Regions from separate parts of the Pseudovibrio sp. Ad5 genome, predicted to be linked through region 2. Evidence: riboswitches for the same ligand, from Rfam matches in the RefSeq annotation. Region 2 holds a riboswitch; each other region holds the start of a gene.
What was found. Region 2 has a riboswitch for thiamine pyrophosphate ahead of thiC (phosphomethylpyrimidine synthase ThiC). Riboswitches for the same ligand answer to the same signal wherever they lie in the genome.
Positions count from the first base shown of each region.

Region 1 (7,607 bases), on a different contig from region 2:
AGCGCCTTTTAAAAACGAAAAGCCTCCCCGCAGTCACACTGCCGGGAGGCAAATCAAACTGACATCGGCAAAGCCTTAGAACTTCAAACGCGCACCAAAGCTGATGATGTCAACATTGGTGTCGTTGACCGGCCCTTGAATGGTAATGCCCTCATAGAACGGGTGGTCCGGATTGATGTTGATATTTGAGCTTTCTGGAAAGATATGCGAGTAGCCAAAATCAACTTCCAGCCAGTCCTCGTAGAAGTAACTCACCCCGGCACTCAGCCAGAACCGGTTTGAATCAGGCAGTCGCGGTGTCCGGTTCGCTTCGTCGATTGGAGACCACTCATAAGCCAGCCCAAACCGACCAGTGATGTTCTGAGTGAAATCATACTCCGTACCAAGCGAGATGAAGTAGCCGTCGTTGTATTGGAACGGTAACTCGGAAACCACCTGATCCTGCAGATTGAACACCGGGAAGGTGCTAAACCGTGACCAATGCGTCCATTCAAACGTACCCATTCCGCGCCAGCGCTCATTCAATACCTGCTGGAAGGAAACTGTCACAGTCTCTGGCATAATGATGTTGGAACGAATTGGAGTTGGCGTGCCACCACCGACCACAAGCCGCCCCTTAAGGTTGTGCTCAATGGGCGAGCGATACCCAATACCAAGCTGAGTGCCTTCCCACGGCTTAAAAAGAGCTCCAAGGGTTGCCCCAAATCCGAGATTGTAGTCTTCGCCGCGCAGTTCCGCAGTTGGTGAATTCGCAGCAATTGGCGGAACACCCGTCGCAGACTTCAGCCTCACTTGCAAATATTGAAGCTGCCACCCAATCCCAACAGAGAATTTTTCGGTGACTTCATAAGCCGCCATCGGCGTAACATTGACAGAAAGCACACGGGAAGACCGCGCATAGACCTGCCCCGCCCATTCAATTTGAGGTTTGGTTTCAAAGCCATAAGGTGCATTGGAACTGACGCCAAGAGTAAGGCGGTCATTAATCTTCCAAGTGCCATATCCTGCTGGCACCCAGGCATCCACGCCAATGTCACCTGAGGAATATGGCACGCCGGTTACAGGAATGCTCAGCGCATCAATCGTCGCCGTATCCAGATCAATCGTTGCACGTGGGAACACAAATGTCTGCGAAGTTTCCACCTGCACCCCATCATGACCAGTCATGGTCGCCGGGTTCCAGTACATGCTGGAGAGGCTTTTAGAGACAGTTGCATTTCCCGCAAAGGAGAGCCCCTGATACCACGCAGATTGCTCACGAACAGCAAAAGCACCGGCAAATGCATCAGACGCAATCAGCAAGGAAGAAAGGCTAGCGATCGTAATGGGTAAATATCTGGACATGCACGGTACTTTCTGTTCTCAAGAAAACATTCAAGCAGTGCCATGATCAACCTACGAGTTACTTATTGATTCGGCTCTCTTCCTCATGATTGAAAATATTAAAGAGTAATTGCACTGGCATATTTAAAGGTATGAGGCGTCGACTTCATAAAACAACAATGCCCAACTCACTTACAATCACTTGGTTATTCGCATTTCAGGCAGGTACACTGAAACATTTTCTGTGACAAAACTTCCGCATAACAAAAGGCCCTCCAAATGGAGGGCCCTTCAAACGCGATTTGATCTGCCAGTTAACTTCTTGCAGAGATGTTTTTGCCCAGTGAAAGAGCGCTCCACCCCGCCAGAAGCTCCTGCGCTTCTATGTAACTCTCATAAATCTTACGAGCTGTTTTGTCTTTCTGGGTATAGATATCCAGCACCTCAACACTGGTTTCCTTCAATGCTGCAAGAACCTCTTCCGGGAATTCGCGAATCTCTACCCCATGCTCTTCCTGCAGCACCTTAAGGCTCGCTGCATTCTGCGCATTGGCCTCAGAAAGCGCCAAGTCAGCTTCCACACGGCAAGCCTCTTCAACCACCGCCTGAAGCTCAGCTGGCAAACCTTCCAAAGCAACCGCATTCACAATTGCCTCACCGGTGCCGTTTGGCTTATTAAAGCCTGGACCGTAGTAGTATTTGACCAGTTTATGGAAGCCCAGCGCACTGTCCGTCCATGGACCGAGAAACTCTACACCATCCACCACACGCGTTTGCAGACTGGTGAAAATCTCGGAGGCTGGAATGTTGACCGGAGTAACACCAAGCTTGCGCATGATTTCACCACCAAGACCTACCATGCGCAGTTTGCGCCCTTTCAGGTCATCCAGCGTCTCAACAGGCTCACGATACCAGCCCGCCATGGTTGGGCCAGCATTACCAGCCATAAACGGCTTCACACCAAATGGCGCATAAAGCTCATCCCAAAGTTCCTGTCCACCCATCTGGTCCACCCAGGCAGTGTGCTCCTGAGGCAGCAGACCGAAAGGAACAGTCGTAAAAAACACCGAACCCGGCATCTTGCCAGCCCAGTACAAAGCAACTGAATGACCCATCTGTGCAGTGCCGCTTGAAACAGCGTCAAACACCTCAAAAGCAGGAACCAGCTCACCTGCAGCAAACAGGCGCACACGCATCCGACCATTACTCATAATGTTGATGCGATCACAAATGCGTTGCGCAGACATGCCAGGGCCCGGCAGGTTCTTGGGCCAGCTGGTCACCATGCGCCATTCGATCACCGGATCAGCATCCTGAGCCAGTGCAGGTGCAGCAAGTGCAGCGCTACCGGCAACCGCCCCAGCAGTTAGCCCCAGCGCCTGACGGCGGGTCAGATTGTTTTCTTTGTTCTTGGTCATTATCTCCGCCTTTTATTCAGACCAGAATTCATGGAAATGGTGCACAGGCCCATGTCCCTCGCCTACGTCAAGCGTATCCGCAGCTTTAATCGCCTGACTAATATATTCTTTCGCTTCACCAATGGCATCTTGCAGCTCCAACCCCTTGGCCAGTTCCGCTGCAATCGCAGAGGACAAGGTACAGCCAGTCCCATGTGTATTCTGCGTTTTATGTCTTGGCGCCGTATACCACCTCTCCACATCACGGGAGAGGAAGAGATCATCACAGGTATCATCAGATCCGTGTCCGCCTTTCAGCAAAACCCCGTTAGCACCCATGTCCAGCAGCAGTAACGCTTGTCTGTGCATGTCTTCACGGGTTTCGGCTACCGGCTGGTCCAGCAAAAAGGCCGCTTCCTGCATATTCGGCGTAATCAACGCCGCCATGGGAAACAGCTTCTGCTTCAAGACCGAAACGGCGGAGTTTTGCAACAAAACATCACCAGAAGTTGCAACCATCACCGGATCAAGGATGACGCGCTTAACATTATATTCCGCCAGCTTTGTGGCAATAACAGCGATAATCTCTGGCTGTGAAAGCATGCCGATTTTCACGGCATCCACCTTCAGGTCAGAAAAAACAGCATCCATCTGCTCTGCCACAAATGCTGGCGGCACATCATGAATACCTGTCACACCTTTGGTATTTTGGGCCGTCAGTGCAGTGATGACACTGGCCCCATAGACCCCACGAGCCGAAAAGGCCTTCAGGTCTGCTTGAATTCCGGCACCACCACCGGAATCCGACCCTGCAATTGTGACTGCAATCGCACTCATTAGGCCAATACCCCACCTTTATTATTCATTGTTTCGAGCTTGAGATGCTCGTTGAACTGGTCAGCCTTCAAGCCGTAAAGGGTATCGATGAAAGCTGGAGTGAAGCTTCCCGGTCCGTTCGCCTGCTCTGCGGCAATCTCGCCGCATACACCATAGACAGCAAGCGCAGCAAGCACGGCAAGTTCCTTATCTGGCTCGGTAGCGGCGAAACCAGCCAGCACACCGCCCAGCGCACAGCCAATGCCAGTCACCTTGTCCATATAAGCATGCCCATTGCCCACGGTGTAGGTTGTCTCCCGGCCAAACACAGCGTCTTCAATACCGGTGCGCACAATCAGTGTGTTCTCGGTAACAGCTCCACTCAGCCCAGCGCTCTCAGTCATGTTTGCTTTGAGGATCGAAACATTCTCTTTCAGAATATCTTTCGCAAACTCCATGCGAATGTCTGAGCGATCTACTTTAACCGGGTCCAGCACCACGGGCATAGATTTTTTGGCAGCCCCTTCAAGCCCAAGCCGAATACCATGCCGCCGCTTTCCATCCAGCGTACCAAGATTGAGGAGCAACCCGTCAACACTTTCGATGAATGCAGGAATTTCATCATGGGCCGCTGTCATGGAAGGCACAATGTTACAAGCCAACATGATGTTCGCGGTAAGGCTCTGCGCAACAGAATTCGTCAGGCAATGAACCCGAACCCCACGCTCACGCACGCTCTCAAAGACTTCCCAGAGATTTTCATTTGTGTAGGACATTTGTTTTCGCTCCCCTATAGATTACGGCGGGAACGATTACCTTGGTACTCATCCCAATTCCCTCCGCCGGCACAATCCGGATCAGGTTCTAGGAGTTGGCTTTGCGCCTCTCAGCCCGTCAGTCACTTCCGAGCACCCCCATTGGTTAGAATTTTTTGCTAGCAAACAAGAGAGCGAACTGCAAGCGGAAACGAGAGGCAGCGACAAAAGGCAACTGGGGGTAGATTTCGCATAAAAAACGCAAAAGCTTGCAAAAAAACGCAGCTTCAACGCAAAATGCTCACAAAACAACGCAAACTCAAATTTGAGCGCATCCCTGAAAGACAAATCAGCCTTTCGGGACAGAAGGATAGCAGATTTATGATTCCGTTCTTTGTACAGATCAAATGCCAGCTCGGAAAAACCTATCAGGTTGCCAACGCCATCGCAGACGCGGAAGTCGCCTCCGAGATTTACTCCACCTCCGGGGATTTCGACCTGCTGGCCAAATTCTACATCGATGATAACGAAGACATCGGACACTTCGTTGCAAACAAGGTTCAGGTCTTCGAAGGCATCCAGGACACCAGAACCATCATCACCTTCAAAGCGTTCTGATACCTACGAAAACAGGCGGGACACCAGCCCGCCTGCACAATCTCTTTTCAAGCTTTACTATCTTGATGGCTTAACTCTGAGCGTCCTGAATAGCACTCCAGACAGCAACCGGCGTCGCGGGCATATCTATATGCTCAACACCTGCATTCTTGCGCAACGCATACTGCACAGCATTCATCACCGCCGGCGCCGCTCCAATAGAACCAGCCTCACCAGCACCTTTGATGCCCATCGCATTTGTCGTGGAAGGAACGTTGCTCGTCGAGAAGTCGAAATTCGGCAAATCATCAGCACGTGCAACATGATAGTCCATGAAGGACGCTGACAGCAGCTGCCCGGTTTCATCATAAACCGTGTTCTCGCAAAGCGCCTGCGAGATCGCCTGCCCCGCACCACCATGCACCTGACCCGCCAGCAGCATCGGATTCACCGTCACGCCAAAATCATCCACGATCACATAACTGACCACGTCCGTCTTGCCCGTTTCCGGATCAATCTCCACCTCACACACATGCGTGCCATTGGGATAAGTACATTCATCCTGCATGACTTTTTCCGCTGCACTCAAGGTCTCCGGTTGCGAACCAGCCACATCAACAAGGCTGACTTGTTGGTCGGTACCAACCACGCGCACCTGCCCGTCTTCCAACGTCAGATCCCCAACACCAACCTCAAGCTTCTCACTGGCGATCTCTTTGATCTTCTTAACCAGCGTTTCAGAAGCCGCTTTCACAGATGGCATTCCAATCGGAATGGACCGCGATCCACCGGTACCACCACCAGTCGCAACACGGTCCGTATCTCCCTGCACCATCTCAACCTGATCAAGCTGCAAACCAAGATGTTCTGCAATGACTTGGCCATATGCAGTGGCGTGACCCTGACCGTTGCTCTGCGTTCCAATCAGCAAAGTAACGCTGCCGTTCGTGTTAAGCTCAAGCTTAGCTTCCTCCCCGCCGGCAAAGGCACACGCCTCCACATAGGTCGATAGCCCAACACCGCGATACAAACCTTTTGCCTTGCTCTCCGCTTCACGCTCCGCAAACGTCGAATAATGAATCTCGTCCAGCGCCTTGGTCAGGTGAGTTCCAAAGGAACCCGTATCATACATGCGGCCAAGCGCTGTCGTATAAGGCAGAGCTGCATCGGGGATAAAACTTTGACGACGAAACTTCGCCGGATCCATACCCATCTCATGCGCAGCTTTGTCTGCCAGTCGTTCCATCAGATAAAGCGCTTCCGGACGCCCTGCCCCTCGGAACGCATCCACCGGCACTGTATTGGTATAAACGCCTGTCGCTTCCACCCACGTTGCGGGGATATCGTAAAGACCGGGAGTCATGGTGATGCCAATCTGCGGAATACCTGGGCCAAATTCATGCAGATAAGCGCCCATGTTTGCAAGCACATGCACCTTGAGGCCGATCATCTTACCGGTCTCATCAAGCGCAAGCTCAGCCGTGGATACATTATCCCGGCCATGCGCATCAGACATGAAGTGCTCGGTACGCTCCTGAAGCCATTTCACGGGATGACCAAGACGTTTCGCGGCAATCAGGCAAAGCGGATATTCAAGATAGGTGAACATCTTGGTTCCAAAACCACCACCCACATCAGGTGTCACAACGCGGATATCTTTAGGGTCGACGTTGAGTATGTTCTTGGCAATCAGATCACGCATCCCATGACCGCCCTGCGTTCCAGTGGTCAGCGTATACCTGCCGCTCTCACCATCAAACTCGCCAATACAGGCCCGCGGCTCAATCGCATTGGACACCAGACGGTTGTTGATCACTTTGATCTTGGTAACATGATGCGCATTCTGGAAGGCCTCTTCCATCGCCTCCTTGTTACCCATGCCAATGTGAAAGGCCTCATTAGACCCATGCTCAGGCCACACAAGCGGAGCGCCGTCTTCTAAGGCAGCTTCAGTTCCGATTGCCGGATCAACATCCTCGTAGTCAACCTCAATCGCCTCCATCGCAGCCCGCGCTTGCTCCACCGTATCGGCAACAACAAACGCAAGAGCATCACCAACAAACCGGGCTGTATCAGAGCAAAGAACTTCACGATGAGGCACCCAGTGCTTCGTCCCATCCAGCTGCCGAAGCACTGCTTTACATGGGATAGAGTTCGTTCCTTCAAGATCCGCAGCAGTCAGAATAAGCTGCACACCATCCATAGCCCGTGCTTCATCCACTCCCTCTAAGGTGAACTTGGCAAACGCGAGAGGAGACCGCAAAACAACGGCATGTGCTGCACCAGCCACCTTCAGGTCATCCGTGTAATGGCCCTTGCCAGAAATAAAGGCAGCATCTTCTTTTCGGCGAACGGGAGCACCAATTCCAAACTTCGGTGTAGCAACCTGATTCATGAAAACCTCAAAAATCTGGAGAGCGACCCAACACCGCACCTCCCAATACAGCTTTTTACGTATCAGCAGAGAACGTACAGTGCTTTTCTCAGGCTGCAAGTGTTTTCTGGTTCACCACAGAGGTGTATTTTCCAGAGTGACTTAAGGTCATTACCGCATTATTTAGAGCAAATTACGGAAGGGTACTTAGAGCTCTAAGTTGTCGGCAGCTTCGTGCTTACTGTCGAAACTCTCAAGCTAAAATTTGTTTTAGAATTTGACCAAACCGCAAACATTAGGTTATTTAAGCCATACACCCATCTGATCTTTGTTACGTTGTCCGCC
Region 1 covers NZ_LMCH01000057.1:300,769-308,375, forward strand. Annotated here, with positions in the region: gene PsAD5_RS16135 (SDR family oxidoreductase) at 1-12, shown strand, start outside; gene PsAD5_RS16140 (OmpP1/FadL family transporter) at 76-1,344, opposite strand; gene PsAD5_RS16145 (TRAP transporter substrate-binding protein) at 1,638-2,741, opposite strand; gene thiD (bifunctional hydroxymethylpyrimidine kinase/phosphomethylpyrimidine kinase) at 2,754-3,557, opposite strand; gene PsAD5_RS16155 (hydroxyethylthiazole kinase) at 3,557-4,312, opposite strand; TPP riboswitch at 4,354-4,462, opposite strand; gene PsAD5_RS16160 (Lrp/AsnC ligand binding domain-containing protein) at 4,673-4,909, shown strand; gene PsAD5_RS16165 (xanthine dehydrogenase family protein molybdopterin-binding subunit) at 4,980-7,283, opposite strand.
Region 1: another riboswitch for thiamine pyrophosphate. It lies ahead of PsAD5_RS16155 (hydroxyethylthiazole kinase); the one in region 2 lies ahead of thiC (phosphomethylpyrimidine synthase ThiC).

Region 2 (7,607 bases):
CCCGTCATGCTCGATCAGTCGAGGCAAGTTGTCTGGAAACGCTGGACGCAATCCCGCTCCAATTTCAACCACACTGGCCTCGGCAAAGGCAGGGTGAATGGCAAAGGCTGTGCTCAGCATTTCTGTAAGGGAGCGAAGAGTAGGAGGACGTTCAGAATTACTCTCCACCATGGTCCCGCCAATCATGAATAAACCATCAGCCCGCGGGACCAGATAAAGCGGCATACGTGGGTGTAAGAGCCGGATGACACGGGAAAGCTGAACCTCAGGACAATGCAAAATCGCCATCTCACCGCGCACAGCCCGCAAGTCAGGAAGGCTGGATGCGGTTGCTGTGCAATTGAGATTGACCCGCTCAGGTGCAGTCCTTCCATATTGGATCTCTACCCCAAGCTCCTGAACAGCCCCTGTCAGGTCAGCCAGTGCCTGCCGTGGGTCCAGATGAGCTTCCTCTTTGAAAAACAGCCCACGCTCAAAGCGTCCAGCCAATGCTGGCTCCAGCTCTGAGATCGCTTGACCGTTCACCTCGGTAAAGTGTGAGGTCCGCCGTGCAAAACGGGTCAGCTCGGCCTGATCGCGCGGCGGAGTAACCACCAGCGTTCCGTGCCGGGTCACAAGCGTTACCTGAGACCACCAATCAGCGGCTTGCACCCCAAGTGTAACAACGTCTTCTTCTGCGCTTTCACGCTCGCAAAACGGAGCAAGCATGCCGCCGGCAAACCGTGCGACACTGCTTTCGCCCGGTTTAGCGGATTTTTCAAAGATAGTGACGGATGCACCGCGCTTTGCTAGCTCATAGGCGGAAGCCAGCCCCGCAAGGCCGGCTCCTGCAATCGTAATCACTGCTCTGTCCCTTCAAGTGGCAGGTACAACTTGCCGCCTTCGCGGAACTTGGCTGCCATAGCCTCCATACCTTCCTTCTGGGCCTCCGCGCGGATATCGTGCGAGATCCGCATGGAACAGAACTTAGGTCCGCACATAGAGCAGAAATGAGCCACTTTATGCGCGTCTTTCGGCAGAGTTTCATCGTGGAACTCTCGCGCAGTATCGGGATCGAGAGAGAGGTTGAATTGATCCTCCCAGCGGAATTCAAAGCGAGCACGAGATAAGGCATCATCCCGCCGCTGGGCACCCGGCAATCCTTTCGCAAGATCAGCGGCGTGAGCTGCAATCTTATAGGTAATCACACCGGTTTTCACATCATCCCGGTCCGGCAACCCTAAATGCTCTTTCGGTGTCACATAGCAAAGCATGGCGCAGCCAAACCACCCGATCATCGCAGCACCGATGCCGGAGGTGATGTGATCATATCCGGGCGCGATATCCGTGGTGAGAGGGCCAAGCGTGTAAAACGGTGCTTCATGGCAGCATTCCAGCTGCTTATCCATGTTCTCTTTGATCTTGTGCATGGCCACATGACCCGGGCCTTCAATCATCACCTGACAATCCTTGGCCCATGCAATCTTGGTCAGCTCCCCAAGCGTCTCCAACTCGGCAAACTGGGCTTCATCATTTGCATCTGCAATGGAACCCGGACGCAATCCATCACCAAGAGAAAACGCCACATCGTACTGGCGGCAAATATCGCAGATCTCGTCAAAGTGCTCATAGAGGAAGCTGTCTTTGTGATGATGCAGACACCACTTCGCCATGATGGAACCGCCACGGGAGACAATCCCCGTCACGCGATTAACGGTCATCGGCACCATGTGAAGGCGCACGCCAGCATGGATGGTGAAGTAATCAACCCCTTGCTCTGCCTGCTCAATCAACGTGTCGCGGAAGATTTCCCAAGTCAGATCTTCCGCAACTCCATTCACCTTCTCAAGTGCCTGATAAAGCGGGACGGTCCCAATCGGTACAGGACTGTTGCGGATGATCCATTCACGGGTGTTGTGAATGTTACGACCGGTAGACAGATCCATCACCGTGTCAGCACCCCAGCGGATCGACCACACCATCTTGTCGACTTCCTCTTCCATGGAGGAGGTAACAGCAGATGTACCCATATTGGCGTTGATCTTGACCAGAAAGTTCCGCCCGATGATCATCGGCTCACTCTCAGGGTGGTTGATGTTCGACGGAATGATCGCGCGGCCAGCTGCCACTTCATCACGTACAAACTCTGGTGTTACATAATCTGGAATGCTCGCACCCCAGTCATTGCCACACCGCTCTTCTGCAACCGCTTCCCGCAACTGGTTTTCGCGGATGGCGATAAACTCCATCTCCGGTGTGATAATGCCAGCGCGGGCATAAGCCAGCTGGGTGACGGCTTTACCGTCCTTTCCGCGCAAGGGGCGAGGCTTCACCGGAAACTCAGGAACAAGCCGGTCGCCTTTCACAAAACCATTGTCTTCAGGTTTAATCTCGCGGCCATCATACTCCTCAGTGTCACCGCGCACCTCAATCCACTTGCGCCGTAGAGCAGGCAAACCTTCAGAAATATTCGTTGTTGCCGTTGGGTCTGTGTATGGGCCGGAACTATCATAGACTGGCAGCGGTGGTTCACCTGCTGTCGGGTGAACGCTGATTTCGCGCATGGGCACAAGCACGTCTTCGTGCAAGCTGCCACGAACATAGATTTTGCGCGCTGCTGGCAAAGCGCCTGTGGTGATGGATGGGTTCGGCGTCGTCATAATGGTGCTCCTCAAGTTCATAACTCGAAAAAGACACCAGATGAGTTTTGGCTGGGAAACGGCAGAAAGAACTTCTGCTGCTAAGATCGCGGTTGTTACACTGGCCCTTCAAACAGGCCCCGCGACCCGTGCTTCCTACGCCAGTATCAACTGGGTCAGGTTCTAAGGGTCGCGTCGCCGAGCTTGCGCTCTGTCAGCCTCTCAGTCTCCTTGGTGAGACTCCCCTGCAGACATGATTTTGCTAGAACGATTATGAACTAGTGTCAAGGCAGGTTCGGTTCAGGCGAGGTTCAGAAATCTTTTGTAAGTTGGATTTTATGAGAGGGGAGTCGCTGACACTTATTGGATTTTGCGGTTTGCGTTCCTATCTCTCATCTAAGAATTTCACATCTGGATATCGCGAAAAATAATATCAACGAATGCTTGAAAACTATTCTCTCCCATCCGTTTTAGCTGGCCCGATCTTGCGTCGACTGGAAACCTCACGTTTAACATTCTGGCTCGCAGTGCGCGCTCCGGCAGATGTGAAACTGGATTTGCTCCCACAAGGCCGTGAGCCGCAAACCTACGAGCTGACGAAAGCGCAAACTGAGGTAAACCTGATCTCAGCAGGGGTACATCTCCATTACCTCCTGATCGATCTACCTCTCCAAAGCCCTCTACCGCATGACACTTGGATCAGTTACCGCCTTGCTCTGCGTATGGAGGATGATGAGGAGGCTGGGTGGCAGGATCATTCCGTATGGGCTCCTGATCTCTGCTATGAAAATCAGGAACTCCCAGGCTTTCTGCTAAGCTCAAAAGTTTCCTCACTCCTGCACGGGTCTTGCCGCAAACCACATCACGAATCCGGCGATGGTCTGGTCGCAGCTGATCTGTTTCTGGCAAAGCACATCAGAGCTGAGAAGGGCACCAAAGTTGATAAGGAAAAATGGCCAGCTGCCCTCGTGATGAGTGGCGATCAGATTTACTCAGATGATGTTGCTGGCCCCATGCTGCGAGCTATCCATGTGCTTATCGAAAAACTCGGTATCACTGAGGAACAGCTGGCGGGCTTGGAAAGCAAAGTGCCTGATAAGGCATCAGATTTCTACCAGCACGGCGACACCTACTACCGCCGCGAAAAATTTCTCCCAAGTCTGGAGAAAAACCGAAAGCTCTGGCTTGTCTTGTTCGGTGGCGTAGAAAAACCGATCTTCACTGCTGATCACGCCCATAACCATCTGATCACACTTGCTGAATTCTTGGCAATGTACCTCCTCGTCTGGTCTCCGGCGCTATGGGGACTGGTTGAGACAGATGCCCCCGAAGGACTGACACCAGAAGAAGCAGAGCTCTATGAGAGCGAACAGAAAATCCTGAAGGAGTTTGTTGTTGGCCTCAGTCAGGTGCGCCGCCTGTTTGCCCATCTTCCGGTCGCGATGATCTTTGATGACCATGATGTCACTGATGATTGGAACCTCAACCGTGACTGGGAAGAGACCGCCTACGGCCATCCGTTCTCCCGACGGATCATTGGCAATGCCTTGTGTGCCTATATGCTCAATCAGGGGTGGGGCAACCGACCTGAAGCGTTCTCAGGTAGAACACTTGAAGCGATGACGCGAGCTGTCACGGTGCCCGGCACAAACAGCTACGATGAGTTTCTGGAGCATCTCTTCGCCTTTGAAAACTGGGACTATCACTGGGAACTAGACCCACCACTGCTGGTGTTGGATACGCGCACACGCCGATGGAGATCAGAGCGGGCAGGGTATCTACCCTCGGGTCTTCTGGACTGGGAAGCGGTCACAGATTTACAACGATCTCTGCGCGGAAAAGACGCCGTGCTACTCGTCTCCGCAGCTCCGATCTTCGGCGTAAAGCTGATCGAAACGTTGCAGAAGCTGCTCACGTTCATGGGCAAGCCGCTCATGGTGGATGCGGAATACTGGATGGCACATCCGGGAACGGCAGATGGCATTTTGAACGTGTTCCGCCACCGCAAAACGCCAGATCGTTTTACGATCCTTTCTGGTGATGTGCACTATTCCTTTGTTTACGATGTCGAGTTACGCGGACATTCTCGTGGGCCTGACATCTGGCAAATCTGCAGCAGTGGCATCAAAAACGAGTTCCCGGCCAAACTGCTTGATAAACTCGACCATCTGAACCGCTGGCTCTATGCGCCTCGCTCTCCCTTGAACTGGCTCACCAGACGACGTGGCATGAAGGTTATTCCGCGCAAACCTGTGGGCACGCATCATGGCCGACGCTTGCTGAATGCAAGTGGCATTGGATTAGTTGAGTTTGATGAACACGGCGGCCCAGATCAAATCAGCCAGTTGCTGCCTGATGGACGTCAGGTCGTCTTTGTACGCCGCGAAGAAGAAGCACGCTGGGATTGACCAAGAAAAAACTAGGTCCAAAACAATACCTGTGGCCTGCAATTGTCACAGGTAACTGTTAGAAATCTATTGGGATTACGCAAGTTGCGGGTCTTTTCTAATATATCATTGCCATATCGTGAGTTGTTGGTATGCTATTGGTATCAGGGAGAGTCTCGTGTCCAGCATATCCAAAAAAGTGGGGTTTCCAGAACATTCCAATCCGCAGGAGTGGCGTGAAACCGAGCAAAGATCTTCACGTTATGCAGGCTTGGAAACATGGGGGACTGACGAAGTCCTCAAAGCCTTGCTGGGTGGTCAAATGCAAGCCCTCAACGCTGTTTGGTCTGCGTTGGGAGAGCTGGAAGCCGCAGTGGATGCTGCTGCCCAAAGACTGCAGGGAACCGAAGGTCGACTTGTCTACGTCGGCGCAGGGACCTCAGGCAGACTGGGCGTTCTGGATGGCATTGAACTCATCCCTACATTTGGCTGGCCAGAGCATCGCCTGATCTATGGTCTGGCAGGCGGTGAAGCTGGATTGTTACGCCCGCAGGAAGGCGCTGAGGACAGCGAAGAAGCAGGCCGTGCTTTCATTTTGGAGAATAATGTCAGCGCTTCTGATGTCGTTTTAGGTGTTGCAGCAAGCGGCACCACACCTTTTACCCGCTCTGCCATTCAAACCGCCAGAGGCGCGGGGGCTTTGACCATATCACTGGCAAACAATCCGCAAAGCCCGTTACTGGCCGATGCTGAGCATGAAATCCTGTTAAGGACGGGCCCTGAAGTTTTGGCAGGATCAACCAGATTATCCGCAGGTACCAGCCAAAAGGCGGCGCTCAACCTATTCTCTACAGCGCTTATGGTTCGGTTGAAAAAGGTATATCGCGGCTACATGGTGGATATGCAGCTGACCAACATCAAGCTTGATCAACGCGCCAAAGACATGGTGGTCTCACTCACCGTTTGCTCTCAGGAAAAAGCCGCTGCGGCCCTGCATGAAAGCGGAAGCCAGATTAAACTGGCTGTCTTGCTGGTGCTGGGAGCAACAAAACAACAGGCCACCAATGTATTGAATGAAACTCAGGGAGATTTGGGAGAATCTCTTCGGGTGCTTGGGTTACATCAACCTGATTGATTTATGCGCGCATTGCGACCCGTTTAGATCGTAATGCGCCAACAGGAATATTCGCCCGCTGGGGGGCAGGCGAGTTGCGATATCGACGGTTTTTCAAGGCGGTATTCGATTATTTGTTATGGGAGGAAATAATGAAACACTATTTGTCATCAGGCATTGCTGCATCTTTGCTTTTGGGCTCCGCATCCTTTGCTTTTGCTGCTTCAGAACTGACAATTGAGAGCTGGCGTAACGACGACTTGAGCATCTGGCAGGAAACCATCCTGCCTGCGTTTATGAAGGCACATCCAGAGGTCAAAATCAGATTCTCGCCAACAGCTCCAACGCAATACAACGCTGCACTGAATGCAAAACTGGAAGGTGGAACCGCTGGTGATCTGATCACATGCCGTCCGTTTGATGGGGCGTTGGATCTTTACAGCAAAGGTTACCTGAAGAACCTGCAGGGCATGGCAACCCTCGACAACTTCCCGGATTCAGCAAAAGGGGCGTGGAGCACAGATGATGGCAGCGCAACCTTCTGCGTGCCAATGGCCGCTGTGATCCACGGCTTCATCTACAACAAGGATGCTTTTGCTGAAGTCGGTGTTGAACCACCGAAAACTCAGGCAGAGTTCATTGCTGTTCTCGACAAGATCAAGGAAGACGGCAATTATATCCCAATGGCAATGGGTACGTTGGATCAGTGGGAATCCGCTGCAATGGGCTATCAGAACATTGGGCCAATGTACTGGAAAGGTGAGGAAGGTCGTAAGGCAGTCGTTGCTGGCACCGGCAAGTTGACGGATGATGGCTGGGTAAAGCCGTTTGAAGTACTGGCAAGCTGGGGGCCGTACCTTGGGGATGGCTATGAAGCTCAATCCTATCCGGATAGCCAGACACTGTTCACACTGGGCCGCGCTGCAATCTATCCATCAGGCTCTTGGGAAATTGCAGGCTTCAACCGCGATTCAGACTTCAAGCTTGGCGCCTTCCGTCCACCTCTGCCAGCAGAGGGTGACAGCTGCTACATCTCAGACCACACTGACATCGGCATTGGCCTGAATGCAGCCTCGCCAAATTCTGAAGCTGCCATGAAGTTCCTTGAGTGGATGGGCACCAAAGAGTTCGCAGAACTCTATTCCAACGCTGTGCCGGGCTTCTTCTCCTTGTCCAAGCATGAGATCTCGCTCACTGATCCACTGGCGGACGAGTTCATCTCCTGGCGTAAAGACTGTCAGTCCACCAACCGCTCTGCGGCACAGATCGTTTCTCGCGGTACTCCAAACCTCTGGAACGAAATGTGGGTCGTGTCTGCAAACGTCATCAATGGCAAGCAGACACCTGCGGACGCAGCGAACCAGCTTCAGAAGGGCCTGAGTGCCTGGTACGAACCTCAGATGGATTAAGCCATCTCTCTGACTGAATACAAAACAGCAGATGTGCGGACTGACCGCGCATCTGCATTGCAATGAGAGATGATGGAAT
Region 2 covers NZ_LMCH01000004.1:30,692-38,298, forward strand. Annotated here, with positions in the region: gene PsAD5_RS02240 (FAD-dependent oxidoreductase) at 1-843, opposite strand, end outside; gene thiC (phosphomethylpyrimidine synthase ThiC) at 840-2,639, opposite strand; TPP riboswitch at 2,755-2,875, opposite strand; gene PsAD5_RS02250 (hypothetical protein) at 3,059-5,026, shown strand; gene PsAD5_RS02255 (N-acetylmuramic acid 6-phosphate etherase) at 5,193-6,140, shown strand; gene PsAD5_RS02260 (ABC transporter substrate-binding protein) at 6,272-7,528, shown strand; gene PsAD5_RS02265 (carbohydrate ABC transporter permease) at 7,601-7,607, shown strand, end outside.

Region 3 (7,607 bases), on a different contig from region 2:
AATGTTGATCTCTAGCGTAAATGGCTTGCCGTTCATCAAATCAGATAGAGCTTGTCGATACTTAGGTGAGGTGACCTCTTCTCCCATCAAGCCTGCAGCAAAGCCTTCGTCACTGCCTTGGTTGGTATAGACTTGGGCAAACGAGCCCTCTGGATCGAACGCAATTTCAACATTCACAATTTTATCGCCATCACAAAGGGAAAGTTGGCGAACAGTCTTTCCTATGAAGTATGGCGCTGCAGAGTGAGAGCTCGACGGTCCTCTCATCACCGGACCAATTATGGAATTGAGAAGACTAATAGTGCTCATGCAAATTTCTCCGCGAAAATCAATGTGATATTTTACACGGATTGTTGCTGCATTGAAGGGCAGAACTGATGCTTTCCTCACCTCGCGAAAAGCATCTCCGTGTGTGATGAGGAGAGCTCAGAGGAGCAATCTAAGCACCTTCGTTTACCTTCAAATTTATACGATAAGAAAAACTTATTGATATGCGTAGGAGATGCAATTTCACTTAATGCGTTTAGCGCCCTATATTCAGTCTAGAATTTGCTGGATGCATCGTTTCGTCTCACCGCTTAAGGTAAACGCTACGTCAAAACCAGCAAGAGCCAAATTAGATAGTGGAGACAGCAATGCACGGTAACGATGTCAAGACAGCCGGTGTTTGTCCGGTGGTACATGGCGCGAATACATCGATGGATAAGCCGGTTACCCGATGGTGGCCTGATGCTTTGAATCTCGACATCCTCCATCAACATGGTGCGCGTACCAACCCGATGGACCCAGGCTTCAACTATCATGATGCTGTTAAATCACTCGACTTCGAAGCGGTGAAGGCAGACGTTCATGCGCTCATGACCGACAGTCAGGACTGGTGGCCAGCGGATTGGGGTCATTATGGTGGCCTGATGATCCGCCTTTCGTGGCACACAGCTGGCTCTTATCGTCTGGCAGATGGTCGCGGTGGCGGCGGTTCCGGCAACATTCGCTTTGCTCCGCTTAACTCCTGGCCTGATAACGCAAGCCTCGATAAAGCCCGCCGTTTGCTTTGGCCTATCAAGAAAAAGTACGGCAACGCTCTCTCCTGGGCTGATCTGATTATTCTCGCAGGCACTATCGCCTATGACTCCATGGGTCTGAAAACCTTTGGTTTCGGGTTTGGCCGTGAGGATATCTGGGGTCCGGAGATCGACACCTATTGGGGATCTGAGAAAGAATGGCTTGCGCGCAGTGAAGAGCGCTATGACGATCTGGATGATCCTTCAACGCTCGAAAATCCGCTTGCAGCAACCCATATGGGCTTGATCTACGTGAACCCGGAAGGCGTGAATGGCGTTCCCGGTCCGCAAAAAACAGCTGATCAGATCCGCGAAACCTTTGCTCGTATGGCAATGAATGACGAGGAAACTGCTGCGCTGACGTGCGGTGGTCACACCGTTGGTAAAACCCATGGACGCGGTGCCGTCGATAACATCGGTGTCGCACCGGAAGCCGCTGGTCTTGAAGAGCAGGGCTTTGGCTGGTCTAACCCCGGACAGGATGGCAAGGCAACAAATGCCTTTACCTCTGGCATCGAGGGTGCGTGGACCACACACCCAACCACGTTCGATATGGGTTTCTTTGATATGCTGTTCGGCCATGAATGGGAGCAGGTAAAATCTCCTGCCGGCGCATGGCAATGGGAACCTGTGTCCATCAAGGAAGAAGACAAACCTGTTGATCCAACAGACCCGTCTGTTCGTCACAATCCAATCATGACGGATGCGGACATGGCGATGAAGGTTGACCCGATCTACAACGAGTACTGTCAGAAATTCATAGCAGATCCTGAGTACTTCAGAGATACGTTTGCGCGTGCATGGTTCAAGCTGACCCACCGCGATATGGGACCGAGAGCCAATTATCTTGGCCCGGATGTGCCGAAAGAAGACCTTATCTGGCAGGATCCGGTTCCGGCGGGCAACACCAACTATGATGTTGTTGCAGTGAAAGCAAAAATTGCGGCAAGTGGTTTGAGCAATGAAGATCTGATCAAAACCGCTTGGGACAGCGCACGTACCTATCGCGGCTCTGATATGCGCGGTGGTGCCAACGGTGCTCGTATCCGCCTTGCTCCTCAAAAGGATTGGGTTGGCAATGAGCCAGACCGGCTTGCCAAAGTTCTGGCTGTGCTTGAACCAATCGCAGCGCAGGCAGGAGCCTCAGTCGCAGATGTGATCGTGCTGGCAGGCAACGTTGGTGTAGAAAATGCCATCAAAGCAGCTGGTTTCAACGTGGAAGTTCCATTTGCTTCTGGTCGCGGTGATGCAACAGATGCGATGACTGATGCGACATCCTTCTCTGTATTGGAGCCTATTTCTGATGGCTTCCGTAACTGGCAGAAGCAAGAGTACGCTGTTAGCCCGGAAGAAATGATGCTGGATCGTGCTCAGCTCCTCCGCCTCACTGGCTGGGAAATGACTGCACTCGTTGGTGGTCTGCGCGTTCTTGGTGCCAATTATGGCGGATCAAAGCACGGTGTCTTCACGGACCGCGAAGGTCAGCTGACAACGGACTTCTTCGTCAACCTGACCGATATGGACAACAGCTGGCATCCACTCAAAGATGGCACCTATGAGATCCGCGACCGCAAATCTGGCAAGCCTAAGTGGACTGCAACCAGTGCAGATCTTGTGTTTGGCTCCAACTCAATCCTGCGCGCTTATGCTGAAGTGTATGCTCAGGATGACAACCACGAAAAGTTCGTCCGCGACTTCGTGGCAACATGGACCAAGGTCATGAACGCCGACCGCTTCGACCTGACAGCCTAATAAATGCGACCAGTCCGGGCAGGAAACTGCCCGGGCTTTTTATTGCAACTCCCTACAGGTGCTCTCCAGACGCTGGCTATATCCAGTTGCGCTTCTGTGTTTTTCCGGTTAAGAACCGCTTGACCTCGGGGTGCGCGTATTTGTCGTGCTGAGATGCTTTAGTGGCGAACCCGTTGAACCTGAACCGGCTAGAACCGGCGGAGGGAAGGGTACCGGTTTCATCCATCCTTGCCCTCTCGCCGCAATGGAGGATGACTTGAAACATCTGTTAATTGCTGCGGGATTACTCACTGCAACATCAGCGATGGCTGTTGAGAAGCCTCAACTGACAGTTTACACATACGACAGCTTCGTTTCTGACTGGGGCCCAGGCCCAAAAGTGGAAGAAGCGTTTGAGGCTGTATGCGAGTGTGACCTGAAACTTGTTGGCGTCGAAGATGGCGCAGCACTGCTTTCCCGCATTCGTCTTGAAGGTAAAAACTCGGATGCCGATGTGGTGCTGGGTCTGGACACCAATCTGGTAGAGACTGCCAAGAAAACTGGCCTGTTTGCACCACACACTGTTGAAGCCCAATACACTCTGCCAGTGGAGTGGGCTGACGAAACCTTTGTGCCGTACGACTGGGGCTACTTTGCCTTCGTACACAAGGCTGGCGAAACCGTACCAACCAACTTCCGCGAGCTTGCGAAGAGCGATGCCAAGATCCTTATTCAAGATCCACGCTCCTCTACACCCGGCCTCGGGCTGCTGCTTTGGGTGAAAGCGGCTTACGGAGACGAAGCTGCTGATGTGTGGGCGGATCTTTCCGATAACATCGTGACGGTTACAAAAGGTTGGTCTGAAGCCTACGGTCTTTTCCTTGATGGGGAAGCGGAGATGGTGCTCAGCTACACCACGTCTCCGGCTTACCACCTGATTGCCGAGGAAGATAACAGCAAGACCACTGCCGCGTTTGAAGAAGGCCATTACATGCAGGTTGAAGTAGCGGCAAAGCTTGCCGGGACTGATCAGCCAGAGTTGGCAGACAAGTTCCTAAGCTTCATGGTTTCAGATGCTTTCCAGACAATCATTCCAACAACCAACTGGATGTATCCTGCTGTGACACCTAAAGGTGGTTTACCTGCTGGCTTTGACACACTGCAGGTGCCGGAAAAAGCTTTGTTCTTTAAGCCTGAAGAAGCTGCTGCTGCAAGACGTGAGGCTCTGCCGGAATGGCTAGAAGCGCTCAGCCAGTAAGTTCGCTTCCCGGTGTTGCCGCGGCATTTCTTGTCGCGGCACTCATACTTGGCACGTTGGCCGCGGTTGCACTGCGAGCTGAAGCGGGTCACGGCTTCTCCTCTTCCGATTGGGCCGCTCTCAAGTTTACGCTCACGCAGGCCGTGCTTTCTGCTGTGATCAGTGTTGCGCTGGCTGTGCCGGTTGCGCGCGCGCTGGCGCGACGGCGGTTTCCGGGCCGCAGTTTGCTCATTGCACTGCTTGGTGCCCCCTTCATTCTACCAGTTATCGTTGCCATTCTTGGGTTGCTACAGGTGTTTGGCCGTGCGGGCTGGATATCTGATATGCTTGTTTATTTTGGTGCTTCACCCATTCGCATTTATGGCCTCCACGGTGTTGTGCTGGCTCATGTTTTCTTCAACCTTCCGCTGGCAACCCGATTGATTTTGCAGGGGTGGCAAGAGGTTCCCTCAGAGCGCTTTCGCCTTGCAGCGCAACTTGGGTGTGATGGAAAAGCCCTGTTTCGGCTGATTGAACTCCCCATGCTCGCGCGCATTTTACCCGGAGCACTGGCTGTGATCTTTGCGATCTGCCTGACAAGCTTTGCTGTTGCTCTGACGCTTGGTGGTGGGCCACGGGCGACAACTATTGAGCTGGCGATCTACCAGGCTTTTACATACGATTTTGATCTTGGCCGTGCCGCGCTGCTTTCTGCATTGCAACTCACGCTTACCGCTGCTGCTGCCTTTGCGGCGCTGAAGCTCTCACGCGGTGAAGGGTTTGGTGCAGGACTGGACCGAGCGATCCGGCGCTGGGATGGTGGTGCACCTGTTGCAGACGCCTTCTGGATTTTGCTTGCAACATTCTTTTTGCTTTTGCCGCTCAGTGCCGTTGTTCTTTCAGGCCTTAGCGGTCTGTTTCTGGTGCCCTTTATTGTGTTGAAGGCGGCGCTTGTTTCCGTTGCTGTCGCTGCGGCCAGCACGGTGATCTTGTTGCTGTTCGCATTGCCTATGGCAGCAGCCGTTGCCGTTCGCCGACATAGCGTGGTTGAGCTTGTCGGAATTTTGGGGTTGGCAGCGTCTCCACTGGTGATCGGAACGGGCTTGTTTATCATCATACGCCCGTGGGCAAACCCGTCTGACCTTGCTCTTCCTGTGACGGCACTGGTCAACGCGGCGATGGCATTGCCGTTTGCACTTCGCATTCTTGTCCCTGCTGCACGAGATACGGTTTCGCGACATGGACGGTTGGCCTTGTCTCTGAATATGGAAGGTTGGGTGTTCTTCTCACGTGTCCTCATTCCACGCATGCGGCCACAGATCGGATTTGCTGCGGGGCTTGCAGCAGCACTTTCCATGGGAGACCTTGGCGTGATTGCCCTGTTTGCAGATCCGGAAATTGCAACGCTGCCTTTACAGATTTACCGCTTGATGGGGGCATACAAAATGCAGGCAGCAGCCGGCGGAGCTCTTTTACTGCTTGTGCTTTCAATGGCACTGTTCTGGATTTTAGACCGGGGAGGTCGCTGGCATGCTGAAGCTTAGCTCTTGTCTCATTGCAAATGGCCGTTTCCAATTGCAGGCCAACTTGCATGTTGAAGCTGGCAGCAGCGTTGCCGTCATTGGCCCATCTGGCGCAGGAAAATCAACCCTGCTTGAGGCTATTGCCGGGTTCCGTGAATTATCGCAAGGACGCATTTTCTGGAAGGAACAAGAGCTTACCAAGCAGGCTCCGGGAAAACGCCCAATCGCCATGCTGTTTCAGGATGGCAATCTGTTTCCGCACTTAACCGCGACTCAAAACGCAGCCCTCGGTTTGCGGCCTAACGGAAAGCTCTCAAAACCTGAGCAAGAACAAGTAGAAGCAGCCCTTGCGCGGGTCGGTCTGGCGGGGATGGGAGCACGCAAACCAGCTGAACTATCTGGTGGCCAACAAAGCCGTGTCGCGCTTGCCCGTGTATTGGTTCAGCACCGTGATCTGCTGTTACTCGATGAACCCTTCGCGGCCCTTGGTCCAGCGCTTAAAGCCGAGATGCTGGACCTGGTCGCAGACCTTGTTGCAGAAACTGGCACGACGCTTCTCATGGTCAGTCATGACCCACAAGATGCCCGCCGCATCACGAACAAAGCAATCCTCGTCGCGGACGGATCAGCGCACCCACCTGTTGAAACCCAACAACTGCTCAACAACCCACCGCAAGCATTGCGAGAGTATTTGGGGTAGGGAAGCTTATTCCAACCCCTCAACGATCATAATGTCTGCCAAAGCAGCGGTTTTGCGGTGGGTTTTGGCTTCTTGGTATTCTGGGGAGTGGTAGCAGGCCAGGGCTTGTTCCATGGTGTCGAATTCGATGACGACGTTACGGGGGTGTGTGGTGCCTTCCAGGTGCTCGGTTTTTCCGCCGCGGGCGAGGAAGCGGGCGCCGTATTTTTGGAAGGCGGCTGGAGCGGCCTGGGTGTAGTTTGTGTAGGCGTCAGCGTCCGTGACTGTGACGTGGGCAATCCAGTAGGCTTTAGGCATTATTTTTCGCTTTTGCTCAGTTCTGCAGTCAGAAGGGTCTTGGCAATATTTGCGGCTTCCGTCAGATGTAACTGAATGGCAGCTGCAGCGGCCTGAGGGTCGTTCGTTTCGATTGCGGAGTAGATTTTCTCGATCCGTTTGTAACCTGCATCATGGCGGTCACGAGTACCCAAAGTCATTGCGCGCAAACGGCTGATGCGACCATTGAGTCGCTGTACCACTTCCCATGCAACGTTCTGGCCGCTGATATCAAAAATGCACTGATAGAATAATGTTGTTGCTTCAAACAGGTCGTTTGTTTCGCCGCTGCTGTAGGCCAATTTGAGCTGAGCGAGCGCTTTACCAAGTTTTTTCTTATCCCCATCTTTGGCCAGTTCAGCGCATTTTTGTGCGGCACTGGTCTCCAAAAGCATGCGGATTTCGTAGATCTGCTGCGCGTTTTCCCAATCCAGTTTGGCAACGATCGGGCCTTTGTTTGGCAGAATTTCAACAAGGCCTTCTGCTTCAAGGTATCGGATTGTTTCCCTTACAACTGAACGGCTTACGCCAAGCTGGTCGCAAAGTGGCCGCTCGACCAAACGGTCTCCTGACTGGAAATGCCCGGCAATGATAGCAGCTCTCATTTTCTCAAGAGCCATATCGCGAAGCGTCATGGTGGGACGCTCAATTTTCAAAGGATTATTTGCAGTAGAGATCATGGCATCAATCTAGCTTGCGTTGACTTCATTCGCAAGAAGGTATTGACATTCGGTATTATGGTATACCATCTTATCACCATTGAATTTGACAGTGGAATGAACGGAAGACCAATGCCAGCAGAGATACGCAAGACACTTCTTCACGTGGAAGACACGCTGATTGAAGGTGGCAAAAAAGCAGAGACCCCATTGCGGATGATTGCGGCCGTTGCTGTGATCAAGAACCCATGGGCTGGGCAGGGCTTTGTTGAAGATCTGCGTCCGGGCATCCATGATGTTGCACCAGATGTTGGTAGCTTGCTGACGGATATGATCATCAACTTTGCAGGTTCTGGTGAAGCTGTTGAGGGTTACGGTAAA
Region 3 covers NZ_LMCH01000020.1:17,094-24,700, reverse strand. Annotated here, with positions in the region: gene PsAD5_RS11605 (L-serine ammonia-lyase, iron-sulfur-dependent, subunit alpha) at 1-309, opposite strand, end outside; gene katG (catalase/peroxidase HPI) at 636-2,813, shown strand; TPP riboswitch at 2,930-3,036, shown strand; gene thiB (thiamine ABC transporter substrate binding subunit) at 3,058-4,050, shown strand; gene PsAD5_RS11590 (thiamine/thiamine pyrophosphate ABC transporter permease ThiP) at 4,026-5,573, shown strand; gene PsAD5_RS11585 (thiamine ABC transporter ATP-binding protein) at 5,560-6,252, shown strand; gene PsAD5_RS11580 (DUF1330 domain-containing protein) at 6,259-6,549, opposite strand; gene PsAD5_RS11575 (GntR family transcriptional regulator) at 6,549-7,247, opposite strand; gene PsAD5_RS11570 (amino acid synthesis family protein) at 7,359-7,607, shown strand, end outside.
Region 3: another riboswitch for thiamine pyrophosphate. It lies ahead of thiB (thiamine ABC transporter substrate binding subunit); the one in region 2 lies ahead of thiC (phosphomethylpyrimidine synthase ThiC).